One region of the Mesorhizobium sp. WSM4849 genome, then DNA from elsewhere that is predicted to be linked to it. Evidence: predicted binding sites of a transcription regulator. Region 1 holds the regulator's gene; each other region holds the start of a gene.
What was found. Region 1 encodes PhoB, which activates phosphate uptake and scavenging genes when phosphate is short. Its sites were predicted from a motif close to TGTCATNNANCTGTCAT; they were not measured.

Region 1 (7,118 bases):
AGGCATCCTGACCGAGAGCAAGGCGAGCGAGACCGTTTCGATGAAACGCGGCCGACCGCAGGTCGGCCTCAGCCTCAATCCGGAAGCCGCTGCGGTATTGGCGGTCGTGTTGTCGCTGAATTTCCTGTCGGTCGCTGTCATCGATTATGCCGGACAGGTCGTCGCCGAGGAACAGCGCCGGCTGGACACGCTGACCATGTCGCGCGACGAGCTGATCGACGAATGTGTCGCCATCGTGCGGCGCCGGATCGAAGACCCCGACCTCGACGTCCAAAGCGTCGCCCGCATCGCGCTGGCGATCCAGGGCATCACCGATTCGCATGCGCGCGCCATGTTGTGGTCGCCGATCACGCCGCAGACGAACATCGCCTTCGCCGACATTCTGGAACGCGAGTTCGGCATCCCGGCCATCATGGAGAACGACTGCAACATGATGGCCGTGGCGCTGCGCTGGCGCGACCCGGATCGCTACCGCGACGATTTCATCGCCATCCTGCTCTCGCACGGCATCGGTATGGGGCTGGTGCTGAAGGGCGAACTGTTCACCGGCACCCATTCCTCGGGCGGCGAATTCGGCCACATGATTCATCGGCCGGGCGGCGCGCTTTGCCGCTGCGGGCGGCGCGGCTGCGTCGAGGCCTATGCCGGCAACTACGCCATCTGGCGCAACGCAAGGCAATTGAGCGAGAACGCAGAGCCGGTCGCCGATGTCAGCGACGCCGAGATGCAGGCACTGGCGGCCCGGGCGCGTCAGACGGACGGACCGGAGCGCGAAGCCTACCGCAAGGCCGGCGAAGCGCTCGGCTTCGGGCTTGGCAGCCTGTTCGCGCTGATCGATCCGGCGCCGGTCGCCATGGTCGGCGCCAGCGCTGCCGCCTTCGACCTGATCGAACCGGCCCTGCGCGAGGCCATCGCCCAGACCGCCGGCGGCCAGCATTCGGGTTCGATTTCCTTCGACACCGAGACGAACGAGCTGCCGCTGATCCGCGAAGGCTGCGCCTTGCGGGCGCTGAGCTTCGTCGACCAGGAGATTTTCGCGCCGGGCGCGCAAGGGAAGTCCGGCACGATCAGGAAGGACGTGGCCTGAGTCCGAAGGCAAGGAACAAAGGCGGAATGCGACTTGGGGATGTGTTGAGATTCAGGTCAGGCCGCGCCGGGCTCGAAGACGGGCGCGAGCCGACCAGACTGGGTGAGTTCCGAGAACCGGAACGGAGCGTACTTTTGGGTACGTACCGGAAGCGCAGGAAATCGCCGGTCGCAGGCCGGCATCACCTGAATATCAGCTAGTCTTCCCTGATCGCATAGCCCGCACCGCGGATGGTGCGGATGACGTCGGGCATGCGACCATTGTTGACCGCCTTGCGCAACCGGCCGACATGGACGTCCACCGTGCGCTCGTCGATGTAGATCGTCTCGCCCCAGACATTATCGAGCAACTGGCTGCGCGAGAAGACCCGACCTGGGTGCCGCATCATGAATTCGAGCAGCCGGAATTCGGTCGGCCCGAGCCGGATCTCGCTCTTCTTGCGATAGACCCTGTGCGATTCGCGATCGAGCATGATGTCGCCGACCTTCAGCACGCTGGACAGCACTTCGGGCTTGGCGCGGCGCAGCAGCGCCTTGATCCTGGCCATGAATTCCGGTGTCGAGAACGGCTTGACCAGGTAGTCGTCGGCCCCTGTCGAGAGGCCGCGCACCCGGTCGCTCTCCTCGCCGCGTGCGGTCAGCATGATGATCGGCAGCCGCTCGGTTTCGGGGCGCATCCGAAGGCGTCGGCAAAGCTCGATGCCGGAAACCGCCGGCACCATCCAGTCGAGCACCAGAAGATCGGGCACGTTTTCCTGCAGCCGGATTTCGGCCTCGTCGCCGCGCGTCACCACCTCGACCTGATAGCCTTCGGATTCCAGATTGTAGCGGAGGAGGACGCCCAGCGGCTCTTCGTCCTCCACCACCATGATGCGTGGCGCGATCATCGACCGGTCACCCCCGTCATGTCGCCGGCGCCGACATCGTCGTTTCGTCGAGCTTCGGGCGATCCGCCGGCAATTGCTGCCCGGTCACGACATAGTAGGCGTTTTCGGCGATGTTGGTGACGTGATCGCCGATACGCTCGAGATTCTTGGCGCAGAACAGAAGATGCGTGCAGGCGGTGATGTTGCGCGGATCCTCCATCATGTAGGTCAGGAGTTCGCGAAAAACCGCCGTGTATTTCACGTCGATCTTCTGGTCGTCGGCGCGCAGTTCTTTCAACGCGCCGGCATTGCGCGACACATAGTGCTCGACCACGCCGCGGAGCTGCACAAGAACGAGATCCGCCATCGCGTCGATACCGTGCGAGAGATTACGCGGCGTGGCGCTCTGCCCGACTGCGCTGACCCGCTTGGCTATGTTCTTGGCCAGGTCGCCGATGCGCTCGAGATCGCCGGCCATGCGGATTGCGCCAACCACGGCGCGCAGATCTTGCGCCATCGGCTGCCGCTTGGCGATCAGCGTGATCGCACTATCGTCGAGTTCGCGCTGCCGCGCATCCATGATGGCGTCGTCCGAGACGACGCGCTGCGCCATCGCATTGTCTGATGCAAGCAACGCGCGGATCGAGGCTGCGACCATCGCGGCGGCGAGCTCGTCCATATCGCGGATCAGCCTGTCGATGTGCTCCAGTTCCTCGTCGAAAGATGCGACGGTGTGTTCACCCATGATACTGTCCTCGTGTTCGAAATTCGCCGCCGGACCGCTCAGCCGAACCGGCCGGTGATGTAGTCCTGGGTGCGCTTGTCGTCGGGGTTGGTGAACATCTTGTCGGTCGCGCCCTCCTCGACCAGATAGCCGAGATGGAACATCGCCGTGCGTTGCGACACGCGCGCTGCCTGCTGCATCGAATGGGTGACGATGACGATCGTGTAGTTCTGGCGCAGTTCGTCAATCAGTTCCTCGACGCGGGCGGTGGCGATCGGATCGAGCGCCGAACAGGGCTCGTCCATCAGGATCACTTCCGGCGATACGGCGATGGCGCGCGCGATGCACAGGCGCTGCTGCTGTCCGCCGGAGAGACCGGTACCCGACTCGAGCAGGCGATCCTTGACCTCGTTGAACAGGCCGGCCTTCTTCAGGCTCGATTCAACGATGCCGTCCAACTCGGCCTTGCTCCTGGCCAGGCCGTGAATGCGCGGACCGTAGGCGACGTTTTCATAGATCGACTTCGGAAACGGGTTCGGCTTCTGGAATACCATGCCGACGCGGGCTCGCAGTTCGACGACATCGATCTTCGGGTCGTAGACATCTTCGCCGTCGAGCGTGATCTTGCCGCTCACCCGCGCGATATCGATGGTGTCGTTCATTCGGTTCAGGCACCGCAGGAAGGTCGACTTGCCACAGCCCGATGGGCCGATCAACGCCGTCACCTGGTTCTCGCGGACATCGATATCCACATCGAACAGAGCTCGCTTCTCGCCGTAATGAACAGAGACCTTTTCGCCCTTCATCTTGATCGAAGGGGCATTGGTTCCGCTGCTCAGTTTCTGTTCGACGCCAGCTTCCGTCATGATGTTCATATCCTCTACTCCTTACCAGCGCCGCTCGAAGCGCCTGCGCAGTATCACCGCGATGGCGTTCATGATGACCAAAAACAGCAGCAAAATCAAAATCGCCGCCGAAGTCTTCTGCTGGAATCCAGCTTCCGGGAAATCCGCCCACATGAATATCTGCACCGGCAGGATCGTCGCGGGATCGGTGAAGCCGCCGGGAATGTCGACGATGAAGGCGACCATGCCGATCATCAGCAACGGCGCGGTTTCGCCCAGCGCATGCGCCATTCCGAGGATGGTGCCGGTCATGATCCCCGGCATCGCCAGCGGCAGGACGTGATGGAATACGGTCTGGACCTTGGACGCTCCGATGCCGAGCGCCGCCTCGCGGATCGACGGCGGCACGGCGCGCAACGAAGCGCGCGAGGCGATAATGATGATCGGCAGGGTCATCAGCGCCAGCACCATGCCGCCGACCACCGGGGCTGAGCGCGGCATGCCGAAGAAATTCAGGAATACGGCAAGTCCAAGCAGGCCGAAGACGATCGAAGGCACCGCCGCCAGATTGTTGATATTCACTTCGATGATCGTCGTCAGCCGGTTCTTGGGGGCAAATTCCTCAAGATAGATCGCCGCCGAAACGCCGATGGGGAAGGCGATGGCGAGCGTAACGATCATGGTCAGGAACGATCCGACGACCGCGCCCCAGACACCGGCCAGTTCCGGCTCGCGGCTTGCGCCGGTGAAGAAGAAGATCGAGTTGAACCGGCTTTCGATCAGGCCGGCGCTCTTCAGCGTGTCGAGCCAGACGATCATCTTGTCGGAAATCTTTCGCGATTCTTCCGGCGTGTCGATGACGCGCAGGAATGCCTGGCCGCTCGCGGCGGGCGCCGTGCTGTCCAGCGCCTCGATCACCGTGCCCTTTGCGACCGCCGTCCCGTTGGCCCCAGGCGACAGCGCGGTCAGCTTGACCGTACCGCCATTGAACGCGACCAGCAGCGACGACGCACCGCTCGTCAGCGTGAGCATACCGTTTTCGCCCTCGGTCGCACCATTGCCACGCGCCAGCGTCAGCATGGCGTCGTCGCCGAAGGTCAGATCGATGTCGCCGCTGGTTTCCGAAGGGGTGACGCTTGTCGAAATCGCTTCGTCCGAACCGACGTCGGCAAGCAACCCCTTGAGATAAAGGTCGGCAAAATCGTCAAGTGGAACCGCATAGTCCACCGTTCCTCCGAGCATCGCCGGATCAGCCGCAATATCTTTGCGCAGGAAGACGCCTGTGCCGGTGGAAATCAGTCCGCGCAGCAGGCGCTTGTCCTGACGGCTCGTCACATCAGGAAATTTTGCCGTAAGCGCTTCCTGGGCGATGGCGTCGTAGTTGGCGGCGTCGAGTTTCGCCGGGTCGACCTTGGCCGCCGAAAGATCGATCGGCAGCGTCAGATAGTTCTGCCGCAGCGCCGGGATCGCCTGCGTGACGATCGTCGACAGGAGCAGCACAAGGAATAAGCCGGCCAACGCGACGGCTGCGGCGCCAAGCCATTTGAACCACGTTTCAGTGCGGTAACGACCCTTCAGCCGCGCCTTCGCGGCATCGTCGGTATGAACGCTGACCGGCCGCCGGCCGGCGCCGAATGACGCGATCGCATCAGTCATATTGCTCTCGGTATTTCTGGACGACGCGCAAAGCGACGATGTTGAGGGTAAGCGTGATGCAGAACAGCACCAGGCCGAGTGCGAAGGCTGCAAGCGTCTTGGCGCTGTCGAACTCCTGATCGCCTACAAGCAGCGTCACGATCTGCACCGTCACGGTGGTGACCGCTTCGAGCGGGTTGGCCGTGAGGTTTGCCGCCAGGCCCGCCGCCATGACCACGATCATTGTTTCACCAATTGCGCGGCTGACGGCGAGCAGCATCGCCGAAACGATGCCCGGAAGGGCAGCGGGAAGGACCACCTTGCGGATGGTTTCCGACTTGGTCGCGCCGAGGCCGGCGGAACCGTCTCGCAGGGATTGCGGAACGGCATTGATCACATCATCGGAAAGCGAGGAAACGAAGGGAATGATCATGATACCCATGACCACGCCCGCGGCGAGCGCCGATTCGGACGCGACGTTGAGGCCCAGGCTTTCGCCCATACCGCGGAAGTAGGGCGCAACTGTCAGCGCGGCGAAGAAGCCGTAAACGACGGTCGGGATACCGGCGAGGATTTCCAGTACCGGCTTTGCCACCGCGCGGACGCTTTTGGAGGCGTAATCCGAAAGGTAAATCGCAGCCATCAGCCCGATAGGTGCGGCCACCAGCATGGCGATGAAGGTGATGAGCAACGTGCCGGCAAAGAGCGGCACCATGCCAAAAATATCCTGGTTGACCGCCCCGGCTTCCGTTCCGGCGCCGGTGAAGGCGCTCTGCGGCGACCAATGCGTGCCGAACAGGAACTTATAGAACGGCACCTGTTGGAAGAACCGCAAGGATTCGAAGATAAGCGACAGGACGATGCCGATCGTCGTCAGGATCGCGACCACCGAACAGGCGATCAAGAATGCGCGAAGAACGCGCTCGACCACGTGGCGCGCCCGGTAGGCCTGTGCGATACGCGAATAGGCCCAGTAAAATCCGGACGCGGAAAGCACGAGCGCGACGGCCCAGATGATCCAGGTGCTGGTTGTATGGATCGATTTGTAGACGGCCGCGGCTGCCTCTTTCGTCGGATCGGCGAAGCCGACAAGCCCGCCAAAGGCCATCGCGCGAGCGTCGCGGATGAAAGCTTCGACCTGCGGAACGCCCATTCCCGACAACTCGGAGGAGAAGCGGTCGGCAATGATCGACGATTCAATTCCCGGCGTCACCAGCGACCACAACACGATCGTAAGCAGCGCGGGACCGGCAGCAAAAAGCGCCAGAAACATGCCATGTTGGCCAGGCAGCGAATGCAATCGCGCGACGTCGCCATTGACACTGGCAATTGCGCGTGTCCGGCCGATCCAATAGGCCGCAGCGGCCACAATTAACAGTAGAACAACGAGATAACCGACCATTCAGGACGTCCCCTCGACCGCCGGTCATTCACCGGCTCAAAGCACGGGACCTTTGGTCCCGCGCTTTGGGCTTTTAGAGCATGAGGGGTCAGAGCGGATATACGCCCGGACCCCGAAACATCAAGAGCCCATGCCCTTCAGGGCCTTGGCGTTTTCGGCCCACTTGGCGCGCTCGGCGTCCGGCAGCGGGATCAGGCCCTTGTCGGCCAGATAACCATCAGGACCCCATGCGCCGTCCGAGGTGTACTCGGCGATGAACTCCTGCATGCCGGGGATGACGCCGACATGCTCTTTCTTGGCATAGATGTAGAGCGAGCGGGAAACGCCGTAATCGCCGGATGCGATGTTCTCGAAGGTCGGCTCGACGCCGTCGACCTTGTGGCCCTGGAGCTTGTCGGCGTTCTGGTCAAGGAACGAGAAACCAAAGATGCCGAAGGCATTGGCGTTGGCTTCCAGCTTCTGGACGATCAGATTGTCGTTTTCGCCGGCCTCGACAAAAGCGCCGTCTTCGCGGATTTCGCCGCAGCCCTTTTCATTAGCCGCCTTCACTTCTTCCTGGC
Region 2 (7,118 bases), on a different contig from region 1:
TGGTCACCAAATCTTAAGCGTCTTGGTGTGAAATGGAATTATTAACCAAAGCGGAACCTTTCACGGTCGGGACAGTTCAAATTTCATGAGCAATACGGGCATCAGATACCGGCCAATCGCATGGGCTGCCCTCGCCGTCCTCCTTGCGGTAGGCGCAGCACAATCCGCCGCGACGTTGAAGGAAACACGGCCCGCCCTGCCGTCCGACACCCGAACGGCGGAGCAGTGGTTTGCCGATGCTCCCGATGGCGTCGACCCGGTGGTGACCGGGCCGGTTAGCGCTGCCTTCAAGCAGAGGCAGGAGGCTGCCAACTGCGACAGTGCTGTTTGGCCGCAAATTCCGACCGTTTGCTATCCAGATTAGAGGTCTTGCCAACGCCGGCGCGGCCCGTCATCCGCCTGCCGGCACCTTCTCCCCGTGAACGGGGAGAAGCCCGCTGCGCGAAATGTCGGCTCTCCTTCTGCAACGTTCGCGATTAGCGAAATCTTCGATGCGGCCCACTTTCTCCCCGTTTACGGGGAGAAATGCCCGGCAGGGCAATGAGGGGCAGCGCGACATCACCCAAGCCTGATACAAGGTGACCCAGTCCCCTCACGCCGACTGCACCGGATCGAGCGTGACCTTGTAGAGTTCATTGTCGTCGCGATCCATCAGCCGCACCGTCATCTGTTCAGTGGCGCCGTCGATATCGACGAGGCCGAAGAACTGCAGGCCGGCCGACGGTGGCAGGTTCTGCCCCTGCTCGGCGGTTGGCGCCTTGATGAATTTCAGCTCCGGGCCGAAGGTCATGTCGAAATCATTGGGTCCATAGGTGCCGGCATGGAGCGGACCCGAGATGAACTCCCAGAACGGACTGAAGTCCTGGAACTGGGCCTTGTCAGGATTGTAGTAATGCGCCGCCGTGTAGTGGACGTCGGCGGTCAGCCAGACAGTGTTGGTGATACCGGCATTCTTTATATAGCGAAGGAGGTCGGCAATTTCCAGCTCGCGGCCCTTGGCCGGGCCATTGTCGCCATTGCTGATGGCCTCGGCGCCGGCCTTCTTGGTGGCGTCGTTCCAGACGACGAGACCGAGCGGCATATCGGCGGCGATGATTTTCCAGGTCGCGTTGGAGGTTGCCAGTTCGCGCTTCAGCCACTTCGTCTGCTGTTCGCCGAGAATGCGCGATTGCGGCGTCACCGTATCCTGCATGCCAGGGCCGTTGGCGCCGCGATAGGAACGCATGTCGAGGAAGAACACTTCGAGCAGCGGCCCGTAGGCGATCTTGCGATAGACGCGGCCTGGTTCCGACGGCTCGTAGCGGATCGTCGTCATCTCGTGGAAGGCGCGTGCCGCGCGTGCCGCCAGCACATGGATGTTTTTTTCCGAGTAGCGGTCGTCGGCGCTCAGGTCCTTCGAATCCGACCAGTTGTTCACCACCTCGTGGTCGTCCCACTGGTAGAAGGTCGGGCAGATGGCGTTGAGCCCCAGCACATGCCCATCCATCAAATTGTATTTCCACTGACCCCGGTACTCGTCCAGCGTCTCAGCTACCTTGCGCTTTTCGTCGATGAGGACGTCGTTCTTCCACTTGCCGCCGCCGGGAACGTCGACCTCGTCCTTCATCGCGCCGTCAGCATAGATGGTATCGCCGGAATGCAGGAAGAAATCGGGCGTATGCTTGCCGATCGTGGCATAGGTCTTCATGCCGGTATCGTCGATGCCCCAGCCCTGGCCGGCGGTATCGCCCGACCAGGCGAACCGGATATCACGCTTCGAGGCCGGCGCCGTGCGGAAGCGGCCGACGATCGGCTCGGAGACGGCGTTGATGTCGGCGAGATCGGCCGCGATCATGCGGTAGAAGATGTCCTGGTCGGAGGCGAGGTCGGTGAGCAGCCGCTTTACCGTGTAATCGCTGGCCGGCGACGTATCGAGCGGCGCAAGGCGCAAGGCGTTGGCGAAATTTTCCGTCGACGACACTTCGAACATGACACGCGAAGGGCGGTCGGTGCGGGTCCACACCACGCCGCTGGTTGCGTCGACATCGCCCGACTGGATGCCATGGGTGAAGGCGGGCCGCTGATTGGCGCGCGAATAATAGGGAAGCGCTAGGCCCGATACGCCGACGAGGCCAGCGGCGCTCGCGGACGTGACAAAGGCGCGCCGGGTCATCGAAATCTTGTTCATGGCTGTCTCCTGGATGGCGTTGAACGGCGCCGCCAAGCTCCAGCCTCAATGTTTCAGGCACATCTCGAAACCATGAAGGTTTCGTAACAATCGACAGGAGGAAGGCTAGGTCGCGCAGACGGCGAATCTGCCGATCTCCCCCCTCGTGGGGGAGATGGCCGGCAGGCCAGAGGGGGTCGTCTCGCGTGGAGCGCCGACCTCCTGTGTCTGCGATAAGGGGACGAGCCCGGTCGGACCGACCCCCTCTGGCGCTTCGCGGCCATCTCCCCCTCGAGGGGGGAGATTAGCGCTCAGCCGCCACAGCCCTAAGCCGCCTGCGGGTTCGGCGCGAAGGCCGGACGGCTGGTGTTGATCAACAGCGAGATGCAGGCTGCGGCTATTGCGGTCATGCCGGCGATGAGGAAGGCAAGCTCGTAATTGCCCTGCAATTCACGCATGGTGCCGCCGAAGAAAGCGGCCGCCGCCGCACCCACCTGATGGCCGGCGACGATCCAGCCGAAGACGATCGGCCCGCTGCGATCGCCGAACGCCTCGTTCGACAGCCTGAGCGTCGGCGGCACGGTGGCGATCCAGTCCAATCCGTAGAGCACGGCGAAGATGATCAGGCTGGTCGACGAGAAGCCGGAATAAGGCAGGTAGATCAGCGACAGGCCGCGGATGCCATAATAGACGCCGAGCAGCTTGCGCGGATCGAAACGGTCGGTGAGCCAGCCTGACAGCGTGGTGCCGATCAGGTCGAAGATGCCCATCAGCGACAGCAGGCCGGCGGCTTGCACTTGGCCGATACCCATGTCGCCGCAAAACGCGATCAGGTGCGTGCCGACCAGTCCGTTGGTGGTGAAGCCGCAGATGAAGAAGGTGGCGAACAGGTACCAGAACACGCGCGTGCCGGCGGCACGGCGCAGCGTGCTGAGCGTGTGCGTGAGGAAATTGCCCTGCGAAGCCGGCGGAACCGGCGGCACGTCATCGGCGTCCGCACCGTAGCGTACCATGCCGATCGAAGCCGGACGCTCCGGCACCAGCAGCCAGACCAGCGGCACCAGGCAGGCGGTGGCGACCGCAATGGCGATGGCGACAGGCTTCCAGCCGCCCAACTGGGCGAGCGCGGCGAGCAGCGGCAGGAACACCAGCAGGCCGGTGGCGGCGGAGGCCGACATCAGTCCCATCACCAGGCCGCGATTGGTCTTGAACCAGCGATTGACAATGGTGGCGCCGAGCACCGTGGCGACCGCGCCGGAACCGACACCCGAAAACACGCCCCAGGTGAGAAGCAGGTGCCACGGCTCGGTCATCAACAGGCTGAGCGCCGTCGAGCCCGACATCACCACCAGCGACGCCAGCAGCGTGCGGCGCAGCCCGATCCGTTCCATCAGTGCCGCGGCAAACGGCCCGGTCAGGCCGTAGAGGAAGATGCCGATCGCCGCGGCGAGCGAGACGACGTCGCGCCGCCAGCCGAAACTCTCCTCCAGCGGCAGCATCATGACAGCCGGCGCCGACCGCAGGCCCGCCGCGATCAGCAGGCAGAGGAAAATGACGGCGACCACGACGAAAGCGTAGCGCTGGCCAAACGGGCGGGATTGGACTATCATGTTACTGACCGGTACGTTGCGATGCGCCGAAGTATACGTACCGATCGGTAACATTGTCAAGCAGGCAACACCGTGTCGAGAATCAAAAGCATTGAACCAGCGATCAAAGCGGATGAAGTAGCCCCACCGCGCGCCGGCGAAAAAATCCTTCGCGTTGCCCGCGACCTGTTCTACCGGCAAGGCATCAGGGCAATCGGCGTCGACGAGATCGTGCGGCGCGCCGGCGTCACCAAGCCCAGCCTCTATCGCAGCTTTCCCTCCAAGGACGAATTGGCCGCCTCCTATCTCCGGCAATACGACCTGGAGTTCTGGGAGCGCTTCGATGCGGCGGTGGCTGCCCATCCCGGCGATTCGCGCGCGCAGATCGCAGCCTTCCTGACCCGCATCGGCAAGCGCACGCAAAAGCCCGACTATCGCGGCTGCGGCATGACCAATGCGGCCGTCGAATATCCCGAGCACGGCCATCCGGCCCGCGTGGTGAGCGAGGCCAACAAGCAGGAATTGCGACGACGCCTGCGCGCCATGGCGGCGGCAATGGGTGCCGGCGACGCCGATACGCTGGGCGACGGGCTGCTGCTTCTGATCGAGGGCGCCTATATCAGCGGCCAGCTGTTCGGTGCCGGCGGACCGGCAAAGTCTGTGGCCCGCAACGCCGACCTGCTGATCGAAGCGAGCTTGAAGAAATAGCGTTTAAAGATACCGTGCGGCAGCCTCGAAACGGAGTTGTTCGCGATGCGTCGCCTTTTGATGATCCCGCTTGCCCTTGCCGGCCTCTGCCAGGCTGCTCAGGCCGGCGACATTTCCAGCGCCTACACCGATCTCGACTGGAAGAAGGACTGCGTGACCTACGCGCAGGCGGAAGAAGGCGACGGCGACTGGGCCAGTCTTGCCTGCTCGGGCTATCGCGGCTACGCGGTGCTGATCGCCTATGACGATGCCCGGGAATCGCTGTTCTACGGTTTTCCGCCCAGCGACATGACCGCGGTCTGGGAAAGTTTTGTCGGGCTCAATTCGGCTGCACCCAGACTCGAGTGGCGCATCGAGACGAACGGCGATCTGGCCATTCCTTTCGCGGTCATCCACCGTCGCTCGATCAGCAATCCCGAGGGGGAGAACAAACCGACAGAAGTGCTGATCGTCGCCAAGGTCGCCCAGCCGGAGAATTATGAGGGCTGCACCGTCGGCCTTGTGCTGGCCACCGGCAACCTCAGCGCCAACGACCAGGCCCGCAAGCTCGCCGACGAGAAGGCGCGGACCTTTGCATGCGGCAAGGACAAGCGCGTCGTTATCGGCAACGCGCCCGCTTTCGGCCGCGTCGATAACTGACTTCGTCATCCTGGGGCGGAGCAAGGAGCGCAGCGACGCAGCGCAGACCCCCGGATCCATGCCGTGACGTCAAAGCGCCGCAACGGTGCAGAATTCTGGTCCGCTGCGCACTTCGGTTGATGTCACGGAATGGATCCCAGGGTCTGCGCTCCGCTTCGCGTCGCTCCGCCCAGGGATGACGAAGCTGAGGGGCTTCGGCCAACCTCAATCGTTGCGACAACCCATTCGGTCAACTTCAGGCGTTCGGCTACTTGCTTTTCTTCGCCCTTTCGATCGCCTCGACGATCATCTTCTTGGCATAGGCGGCATCGTGCCAGCCTTCGATCTTGACCCATTTGCCGGGTTCGAGATCCTTGTAGTGCTCGAAGAAGTGCTGCACCTGCTGGCGGGTGATGTCGGGCAGGTGCGTGTATTCGGTGACGTTCTCGTAGCGCAGCGTCAGCTTGGGCGAAGGCACCGCGATGATCTTTTCGTCCAGACCGGAATTGTCTTCCATCACCAGCACGCCGATCGGCCGCACATTGATGACGCAGCCCGGCACCAGCGCGCGCGTGTTGCAGACCAGCACGTCGATCGGGTCGCCGTCACCCGACAGCGTGTGCGGCACGAAGCCGTAATTGCCGGGATAGCGCATCGAGGTGTGCAGGAAGCGGTCGACGAACAGCGTGCCGGCCTCCTTGTCCATCTCGTACTTGATCGGCTCGCCGCCGATCGGCACTTCGATGATGACGTTGACGTCCTCCGGCGGGTTTTTTCCGATGGCGATGGCTTCGATACGCATGGCTTTTGTCCCTCTTTCGATTGGAGACCGATAGCGGGCAGCGGCGCATGGTGCAATGCGGCGAATGGTACTGAGGACATCATGACTTCGTCATCCCAGGGCGGAGCGAACGCGAAGCGGAGCGCAGACCCTGGGATCCATTCCGTGAAATCAGCCGAAGAATGCAGCGGCGCAGAATGAAAGCCACGATCCTCTCCGCCCTGTTCGGCATCAGAGGATCTGCACCGTCGCTACGCTCTAAAGTTACGGCATGACCCCAGGGTCTCCGCGACGTCGCTTCGCTCCTGCTCCGCCCCGGGATGACGAGGCTCGGTCATTCCCAGACGAAGGCGACCTTCTTCAGAGCCTTCTGCTCGAAGATCTCGACGCCCTCGGCGACGTCGCGGCCGCCGGCGCCGGCATAGAAGGTGAGCGCGCTCTGGTTGTCCTCCAACGCCCACACCACCATGCCTTTCAGGCCGTGGTCTGCCAGTCGCGCCCGTGCGGCCGAGAATAGCCGGCTGCCGAGCCCGATGCCCTGATATTCCGGGCGCACGTAAAGTTCGTAGATCTCGCCCTGCTGCTTGAGCTCGCGGGCGCGGTTCTTGCCGATCGTGGCGTAGCCGGCGACCTTGCCGCCGATCTCGACGACCAGAACGGTGGCGGCACGACGGATGGCGTTCGCCCACCAGTCAGCGCCGCGGCGGTTGATCATCGATGTCAGCGTGCGATGCGGGATGATGCCGGAGTAGGCGCCGCGCCAGGCCAGCAGATGCACGTCGGCGATGGCGCTTGCGTCGCGCGGCTCGGCTTTCCTGATGTCGATGCTCAGCGTCTTCATGATTGGTTAACCATAAACCCGCATCGGCCGATTGCAAGAGTCCGGTCAGCGCCTCCCAAGCTTTCGCACAGACGATAGACGTGCCTGCGACACGAAAAGAGCCTGTCTGAAAACGCGTTCTGCCGAGGCGAATGGCGCGCAGAAAATCGCGTCAGGCGTCCGGCAGAGTAGCGTTTGCAGGCAGGCTCTTAGATCTCGACCAGATGGTCGTCTAGCTCGTTGCTGTCGCCGGTAGAAACCGGGAAATGCTCGGCCAGCACCGCACCCGTCGCTTCGATCGCCATGATGAAGCCATCGGCGAGACGATCGTCGCCGGCATGCGCGGTAAGGTCGCGGACGACGCCGTCCCAGACATCCTGGCCGACACGGCTATCGATGCCGCTGTCGGCGATCACTTCGGCGTAGTGCTCGGCAATGGAGACGAAGACCAGCACG
Region 3 (7,118 bases), on a different contig from region 1:
ACCTCGCTCAAGTTCGAAGGCAAGTTCATCCTGCAGACCCGCACGGACGGACCGGTCGATATGCTGGTGGCGGATTTTTCCACGCCGCATGCGCTACGCGCCTACGCGCGCTTCGACGCCGACCGGCTGGAGGCTCTGACGTCTGCCGGCGAAACTTCGCAGCAGACGCTGCTCGGCAGCGGTGTCCTGGCGCTGACGATCGACCAGGGCGCCCACACGCAGCGCTATCAGGGCATCGTCCAGCTCGACGGCGAGACGCTGGAGGAGGCCGCGCGCACCTATTTTCGGCAGTCGGAACAGATCCCGACCGATCTCAGGCTCACGGTGGCCAAGCTGTTGACGCCCGGCGTCGGCGGCGCCCGCGAGCAATGGCGTGCCGGTGGCATCCTGGCGCAGTTCCTGCCGCAATCGCCGGACCGCATGCGCGTGCCCGATCTTCCAGGCGGCGACGGCGATCCGCGCCAGGAGATCCACGATCCGGCCGACAATTCCTGGCAGGAACTGCTGGCGTTGCTTGGCACCATCGAGCCTACGGAACTGATCGACCCGACGATCGGCGCCGAGCGGCTGCTTTACCGGCTGTTCCACGAGCACGGCGTGCGCGTCTTCGGCGGCGTACCGGTTGCCGACCAGTGCTCATGCTCCAGGGAGAAGATCCGCGGCATTCTCGAAGGCTTCTCCGCCGACGAGATCAGGGACAGCAGCGAGGATGGCGGCATTCATGTCGCCTGCGAATTCTGTTCGAAGCAATATGACTTCGACCCGGCGGAGTTTGCCGCCGCGCAATAACGAGCGTCAGTGCTGCCTATCTGCCCGCTGGCATTCTTCCAATGGAAGTAGGAATCGCCAAATACCGAGTGCGGCGCCTTCGCAGAGTTTGGGTTCCTCGCCCCACGGAGTGGGGCACCCTCTCTCCTCCGCTTCGCGAGGGCGAGGAACCCAAGTGAGCGTCAATTGACGGTGCGCCGCGTGCCCGGCAGGTCGAGCGAAAAGGCGGGGATGGCGACATCGAACGTCTCGCCCCGCTTGTTGCGCATCGTGTAGTGGCCGACCATGATGCCGGATGGCGTTGAGAGCGGGCACCCAGACGTGTATTGATAACTGTCGCCGGGGTTGAGTTCGGGCTGGTCGCCGACAACGCCGGCGCCGCGCACTTCCTCGACCCGGCCGGTGCCGTCGGTGATGTGCCAATAGCGTGACAGAAGCTGCACGAATTCATCCGACTGGTTGTCGATGGTCACCTGGTAGCCCCAGACATAGCGGTTCTCCGACGGGTCGGAGCGATCTTCCAGATAGAACGGCCTGACCTGTACTTCGATGTTGCGCGTAACGGCGCTGTACATAGACTACTCCACAATATGTAGACGGAACTCTCGACGCTCTCCGCAGCTTGGTCAACGGGGTGCTTCCCGTCGCTGCCCGCCTGCTTTGCGCGCAGGTGCCGAAGAACAATGTCATTTAAGTGACACATGACAATGATGGTGTGCAGGGCCGGGCGACTCAGCATTCTGTCGAACTGTTGAAACGGCTTTCATGCGGCCGGTTTTTTCTGGAGTGACCAGATATCGATGGAATTGACAGTCACAGCCGCCTTGCTTTCCACAGCTCTGCTTCTTGTCAATCTCGCCAGCATCCTGCTCGCTTCGTTGAAGCTGAAGCGGCCTGGCAGGATCACGCCGGCAGCCGGCAAGGCGCCGCCGGTGTCGATCGTCGTGCCGTCGCGCGGCGTCGAACCGTTTGCCGAGGAAACGCTCGAGCGCGCCTTCTCTCTCGACTGGCCGCGCTATGAGCTCATCTTCTGCGTCGCCCATGCCGATGACCCGGTGGTCGGGCCGATCACCGACGCGATCGCCCGCTTTCCAGCCGTGCCGGCCCGGCTGCTCGTCGGCGACGACCGCATCAGCGGCAATCCGAAACTCAACAATTGCGTGAAGGGCTGGGAGGCCGCGCGCCACCGCTGGGTCATCCTTGCCGATTCCAACGTCCTGATGTCGAGGGACTATGTCCAGTATCTGATGGCGGCATGGCGGCCGGACACTGGCCTTGTCTGCTCGACGCCGATCGGCTCGCGGCCGGACGGGTTCTGGGCGGAGGTCGAATGCGCTTTCCTCAACACGCTGCAGGCGCGCTGGCAATATACCGGCGAGGCGCTCGGCCTCGGTTTCGCCCAGGGCAAGAGCATGTTGTGGAACAAGCCCATGCTCGACGCCAATGGCGGCATCCGTGCGCTTGCCGCCGAGATTGCCGAGGATGCCGCCGCGACCAAGCTGGTCAACGGGCTTGGACTGCGTGTCAATCTCGTCGCCTCGCCCTTCGAGCAGCCGCTCGGTTTGCGCACATTTGGCGAAATCTGGTCGCGTCAGGCCCGCTGGGCACGCCTGCGCCGCGTCACCTTCCCCCTGTTCTTCGCGCCCGAGATCCTGATCGGAGCGGCGCCACCGCTGGTGCTTGCGCTGGTTGCTGCAGCAGGCGCCGGCTTCAGCCTGTCGGCAACCGCCGTTGCCGTGCTGGTAGTCGCCTATCTCCCGGAATGCGCTCTCGCCTCGGCCAAGGGCTGGCACCTGTCGCTGCGCATGATCCCGGCGATGGTTGCGCGGGACGTGATGCTTCCCGCCATCTGGGTGCGCGGCTGGCTCAGCGGTGCCGTCGACTGGCGCGGCAACACGATGACCATCCACACCAGCGCCGGTGCGGAATTGGAAGAGACCCCGTCGGGCGCCTGACCGCGCTTGGCCTGACGATTCGAGCGAAGCTGTTCGGCGCGTATCCCTATCTGGCGGCTTTCAGTGCCTGCTCGATGTCTTCGAGCAGGTCGTCTGTGTCCTCCAGGCCGACGGACAGCCTGAGCGTGCCTGGCCCGATGCCGAGTTCGGCACGCGCCTCATCGCTCAGATTCTTGTGCGTCGTCGTCGCCGGATGGGTGATCAGGCTCTTGGCATCGCCGAGATTGTTAGAGATCAGCACGATATCGAGCGCGTTCTGGAAGGTGAAAGCCGCCTGTTTGCCGCCCTTGACGTCGAGGCAGATCAGCGTCGAGCCGCCCGACATCTGCTTCTTGACGACCGCCGCTTGCGGGTGATCGGCGCGGCCGGGATAGATGACGCGGGCGATCTCCGGCTGCTCGGCGAGGAAGTCCGCGATCCGGCCGGCACTTTCCGTCTGCTGGCGCACGCGCAGCGGCAGCGTTTCCAGGCCCTTCAGCAGCGTCCAGGCATTGAACGGCGACAGGCTGGGACCGGTGTGGCGGAAATAGTCGTGCAGGTTCTCGTCGATCCACTTCTTGTCCGACAGGATGACGCCGCCGAGACAGCGCCCCTGGCCGTCGATGTGCTTGGTCGCCGAATAGACGACGATATGGGCGCCGAGCTGCAACGGCTTCTGCTGTAAGGGCGTGGCAAAGACGTTGTCGACGATCAGCCGCGCTCCGATCGAATTGGCAAGTGAGGCGACGGCTGCGATGTCGACGACTTCCAGCGTCGGATTGGTCGGGCTTTCAAGGAAGAACAGCTTTGTGTTGGGCCTGACCGCCTTTTCCCAATTGGAGATTTCGGTGCCGTCGACCAGCGTCGCCTCGATGCCGTATTTCGGCGCCAGCGTTTCGACCACCCAGCGGCAGGAGCCGAACAGCGCGCGCGCCGCCACGATGTGGTCGCCGGCCTTGGCGCTGCACAGCAACGCCGCTGTGACCGCCGCCATGCCGGATGCGGTGGCGCGGGCATCTTCGGCACCTTCCAGCGCGCACATGCGCTTCTCGAACATGTCGACCGTCGGATTGGCATAGCGCGAATAGATGAAGCCCGGTTCCTCGCCCTTGAAGCGGGCTTCCGCCGCCTGCGCCGTGTCGTAGACATAGCCTTGCGTGAGATACATCGCCTCGGAGGTTTCGCCGAAGCCGGAACGCAGCGTTCCTGCATGCACGAGGGCGGTCTGAGGCTTCCAGTTGCGCTTGTTGCTCGTCATCACCTTGTTCCAAACACCAAAAATGGTCCAAACACAAAAAAACCGGCCGCGAAAGTCGCAACCGGTCCATACGGCCTTTCGGCCCGACGGTCCTTTAGCGACTTGTTTAACGTGGCTGCAAGCCGACCGGCCAAATCACCACGGGATAATGACCCTTTAGACCTGCACCGCGCTTGCGTCAATTGCCGGCATGATTAAGAGGTTGTACCAGCAGGTTCCGTGGCAAGGACCTGCAACAAAACGAGACCTCGCCCGGCCTTCGAGCGGAGCCAGACTTTGCGGCAGACAGGCATTCTTCCCGATCAGGACATTTCCGCGCTGTTCCAGTCGGGCGCTCTGAAATCGCCGCGCGCGCTTGATGCCGACCAGGTCCAGCCGGCCAGCCTCGACCTCAGGCTTGGCGACAAGGCCTGGCGGGTGCGCGCCTCCTTCCTTCCCGGCCCCAACCACAGGGTTGCTGAAAAACTCGACCGTCTGAAGCTGCACGAAATCAATCTCGCTGATGGTGCGGTGCTGGAGACGGGCTGCGTCTATATCGTGCCGCTGCTCGAGAGCCTGGCGCTTCCGGCAAGCATTTCCGCCTCCGCCAACCCGAAGAGCTCGACCGGACGGCTCGACATCTTCACCCGCGTGATGACCGATCGTGGCCACGAGTTCGACAAGATCGCTGCCGGCTACAACGGCCCGCTCTATCTGGAAGTCAGCCCGCGCACCTTTCCGATCGTTGTCCGCGCCGGCTCGCGGCTGTCTCAGATCAGGTTCCGCACCGGCAATGCGCTTTTGTCGGAAAGCGAGCTGCACGAATTGCACCGTGCCGAGACGCTCGTCGCCACCGAGCCACCGAATATTTCCGGCGGCGGTATTGCGCTGTCGATCGACCTCGATGGCGACAAGGACGGGCTGGTCGGCTACCGCGGCAAGCACCACACCGGCCTGGTCGATGTCGACAAGCGCGCGGCACAGGATGTCGTCGATTTCTGGGATCCGCTCTACAAGAGCGGCGCCGGCGAACTGGTGCTCGATCCGGACGAATTTTATATCCTCGTCAGCCAGGAAGCGGTGCATGTGCCGCCGCTCTACGCCGCCGAGATGACGCCCTTCGATCCGCTGGTTGGCGAATTCCGTGTTCACTATGCCGGTTTCTTCGATCCGGGCTTCGGCCATTCGGCGGCCGGCGGCACCGGCAGCAGGGCGGTGCTCGAAGTGCGCAGCCACGAAGTGCCGTTCATCCTCGACCACGGCCAGATCGTCGGGCGGCTGGTTTACGAGCACATGCTGAAGCGGCCGCAGGCGCTCTACGGCACTGATCTCGGCTCGCACTACCAGGCACAGGGCCTGAAACTGTCCAAGCATTTCCGCGTCGCACGCTGATCGCCGATTAAATCAGACTGTGCTTGCCTGACCTTGTAGGCCGTGCTTGGTTGTGCCCAACCGTCAAGGTGGTTGGAACCAAGGGAACAAGAAATGCAGATTTCAAGATGGATCGCATCGGCAGCAGCAGCTGCCATGCTGGTGATGGCTGCCGGGTCCATGTCGGCGCAAGCACAGGAAAAGTTGAAGATCGCCACCGAAGGCGCTTATCCGCCGTTCAACACCATCACCGCGGATGGCAAGCTCGTCGGCTTCGACATCGACATTGCCAATGCGCTTTGCGCTCAGATGAAGGTCGAATGCGAACTTGTCACGCAGGACTGGGACGGCATGATCCCAGCGCTCCAGGCCAGAAAATTCGACGCCATCATCGCGTCCATGAGCATCACCGAGGAGCGCAAGAAGCAGGTCTCCTTCACCAACAAATACTATACGACGCCGCTTTCGCTGGTGGCCCTGAAGGACAGCGATATTGCCTCGACCGAACCCGCAGCACTCGCCGGCAAGACAGTCGGCGCGCAGGCTTCGACCACCCAGGCCGACTATGCCCAGGATGTCTATAGCAAGGCAGGCGCCGAGGCGAAGCTCTACCCGACCCAGGAGGAGGCGGTCGCCGACCTGATGAACGGCCGGCTTGATGCCGTCCTTTCAGACAAATTCGTGCTGATGGACTGGATGAAGAAGTCGAGCGACGGCTGCTGCAAGATGGTCGGCGACGTCAAGGGCACTGAGACCGAAGCCGGTATAGCCGTGCGCAAGGAAGACAATGCGCTGCGCGAAAAGCTCAACGCCGCGATCGATGCGATCGTCGCAGACGGCACCTACAAGAAGATCCAGGCCAAATATTTCGATTTCGATATCTATTGAGAGGTTGAAGCTGCCAATCTCCCCCCTCATCGGGGAGATGCCCGGCAGGGCAGGAGGGGGGCGCGAAGGATCACCAACTTCGCACCCTGCGACCAGCTGCGGCAACCTGCAGGCATTTGGCGGGACAGCGCCCCCTCTGGCTTGCCGGCCATCTCCCCCACAAGGGGAGAGATCACGCCGTCATTGACCGTTCAAAGCGCCTTCACGGCGACCTTCACCGGCTGCTCGATTTCAAGCGGGTTGCGTAGCGGCAGGCCGAAATCCTTGGCCTCGATCTCGAACACGTCGCCGGCCTCGGTCCTGACGCCGTCGGCGAAGGACAGCGTTGCCGTGCCGAACATGTGCACATGCACGTCGCCCGGCTGGCGGAAGGCCGAATATTTGAAGTGGTGATGTTCGAGATTGGCGATGGTATGCGACATGTTCGCCTCGCCCGACAGGAATGGCTTTTCCCACAGCAGCTTGCCGTCGCGGACGATGCGCGAGGTACCCCTGACGTCGGACGGCAGTTCGCCGATCAGGATCTCCGGCCCGAACGAAGCGTTGCGCAGCTTGGAATGCGCGAGGAAAAGATAGTTCACGCGCTCGGTGACATGGTCGGAAAACTCGTTTGACAGCGTGAAGCCGACGCGGAAAGGGGCGCCGTCGTCGCCGATGACATAGATGCCGGCGACTTCCGGCTCCTCGCCGGCATCCTCGGCGAAGGCGGGCGACAGAAGTGCCGCACCGGGCGCCACCGCCATGGTGCCGTTGCCCTTGTAGAACCATTCCGGCTGCACGCCCGTCTGGCCCTTGGCCGGCTTGCCACCTTCCAGCCCCATGCGGAACATCTTCATGGAATCGGTGAGCTGCTCCTCGCCGTCGGTGCTGAGCTTCTTGTGCATGGAATCGCGGGTCGCGGCGGAGCCGAGATGTGTCAG

Region 2: the regulator PhoB is predicted to act here: its motif matches at 2,240-2,256, upstream of AC0L3L_RS33805 (alkaline phosphatase D family protein).
Region 3: the regulator PhoB is predicted to act here: its motif matches at 1,453-1,469, upstream of AC0L3L_RS01170 (ceramide glucosyltransferase).

Annotation. Positions count from the first base shown of each region.
Region 1 covers NZ_JBVVPW010000004.1:64,264-71,381, reverse strand. The annotation lists gene AC0L3L_RS05450 (ROK family protein) at 1-1,087, shown strand, start outside; gene phoB (phosphate regulon transcriptional regulator PhoB) at 1,284-1,973, opposite strand; gene phoU (phosphate signaling complex protein PhoU) at 1,990-2,697, opposite strand; gene pstB (phosphate ABC transporter ATP-binding protein PstB) at 2,736-3,551, opposite strand; gene pstA (phosphate ABC transporter permease PstA) at 3,564-5,177, opposite strand; gene pstC (phosphate ABC transporter permease subunit PstC) at 5,170-6,558, opposite strand; gene AC0L3L_RS05420 (PstS family phosphate ABC transporter substrate-binding protein) at 6,679-7,118, opposite strand, start outside.
Region 2 covers NZ_JBVVPW010000050.1:8,629-15,746, reverse strand. The annotation lists gene AC0L3L_RS33805 (alkaline phosphatase D family protein) at 593-2,167, opposite strand; gene AC0L3L_RS33800 (MFS transporter) at 2,473-3,756, opposite strand; gene AC0L3L_RS33795 (TetR/AcrR family transcriptional regulator) at 3,838-4,443, shown strand; gene AC0L3L_RS33790 (hypothetical protein) at 4,489-5,082, shown strand; gene ppa (inorganic diphosphatase) at 5,330-5,863, opposite strand; gene AC0L3L_RS33780 (GNAT family N-acetyltransferase) at 6,177-6,683, opposite strand; gene AC0L3L_RS33775 (TPM domain-containing protein) at 6,872-7,118, opposite strand, start outside.
Region 3 covers NZ_JBVVPW010000001.1:251,378-258,495, forward strand. The annotation lists gene AC0L3L_RS01160 (Hsp33 family molecular chaperone) at 1-789, shown strand, start outside; gene apaG (Co2+/Mg2+ efflux protein ApaG) at 951-1,343, opposite strand; gene AC0L3L_RS01170 (ceramide glucosyltransferase) at 1,569-2,723, shown strand; gene AC0L3L_RS01175 (O-succinylhomoserine sulfhydrylase) at 2,770-3,960, opposite strand; SAM riboswitch at 4,035-4,112, opposite strand; gene AC0L3L_RS01180 (2'-deoxycytidine 5'-triphosphate deaminase) at 4,237-5,331, shown strand; gene AC0L3L_RS01185 (ABC transporter substrate-binding protein) at 5,425-6,198, shown strand; gene araD1 (AraD1 family protein) at 6,390-7,118, opposite strand, start outside.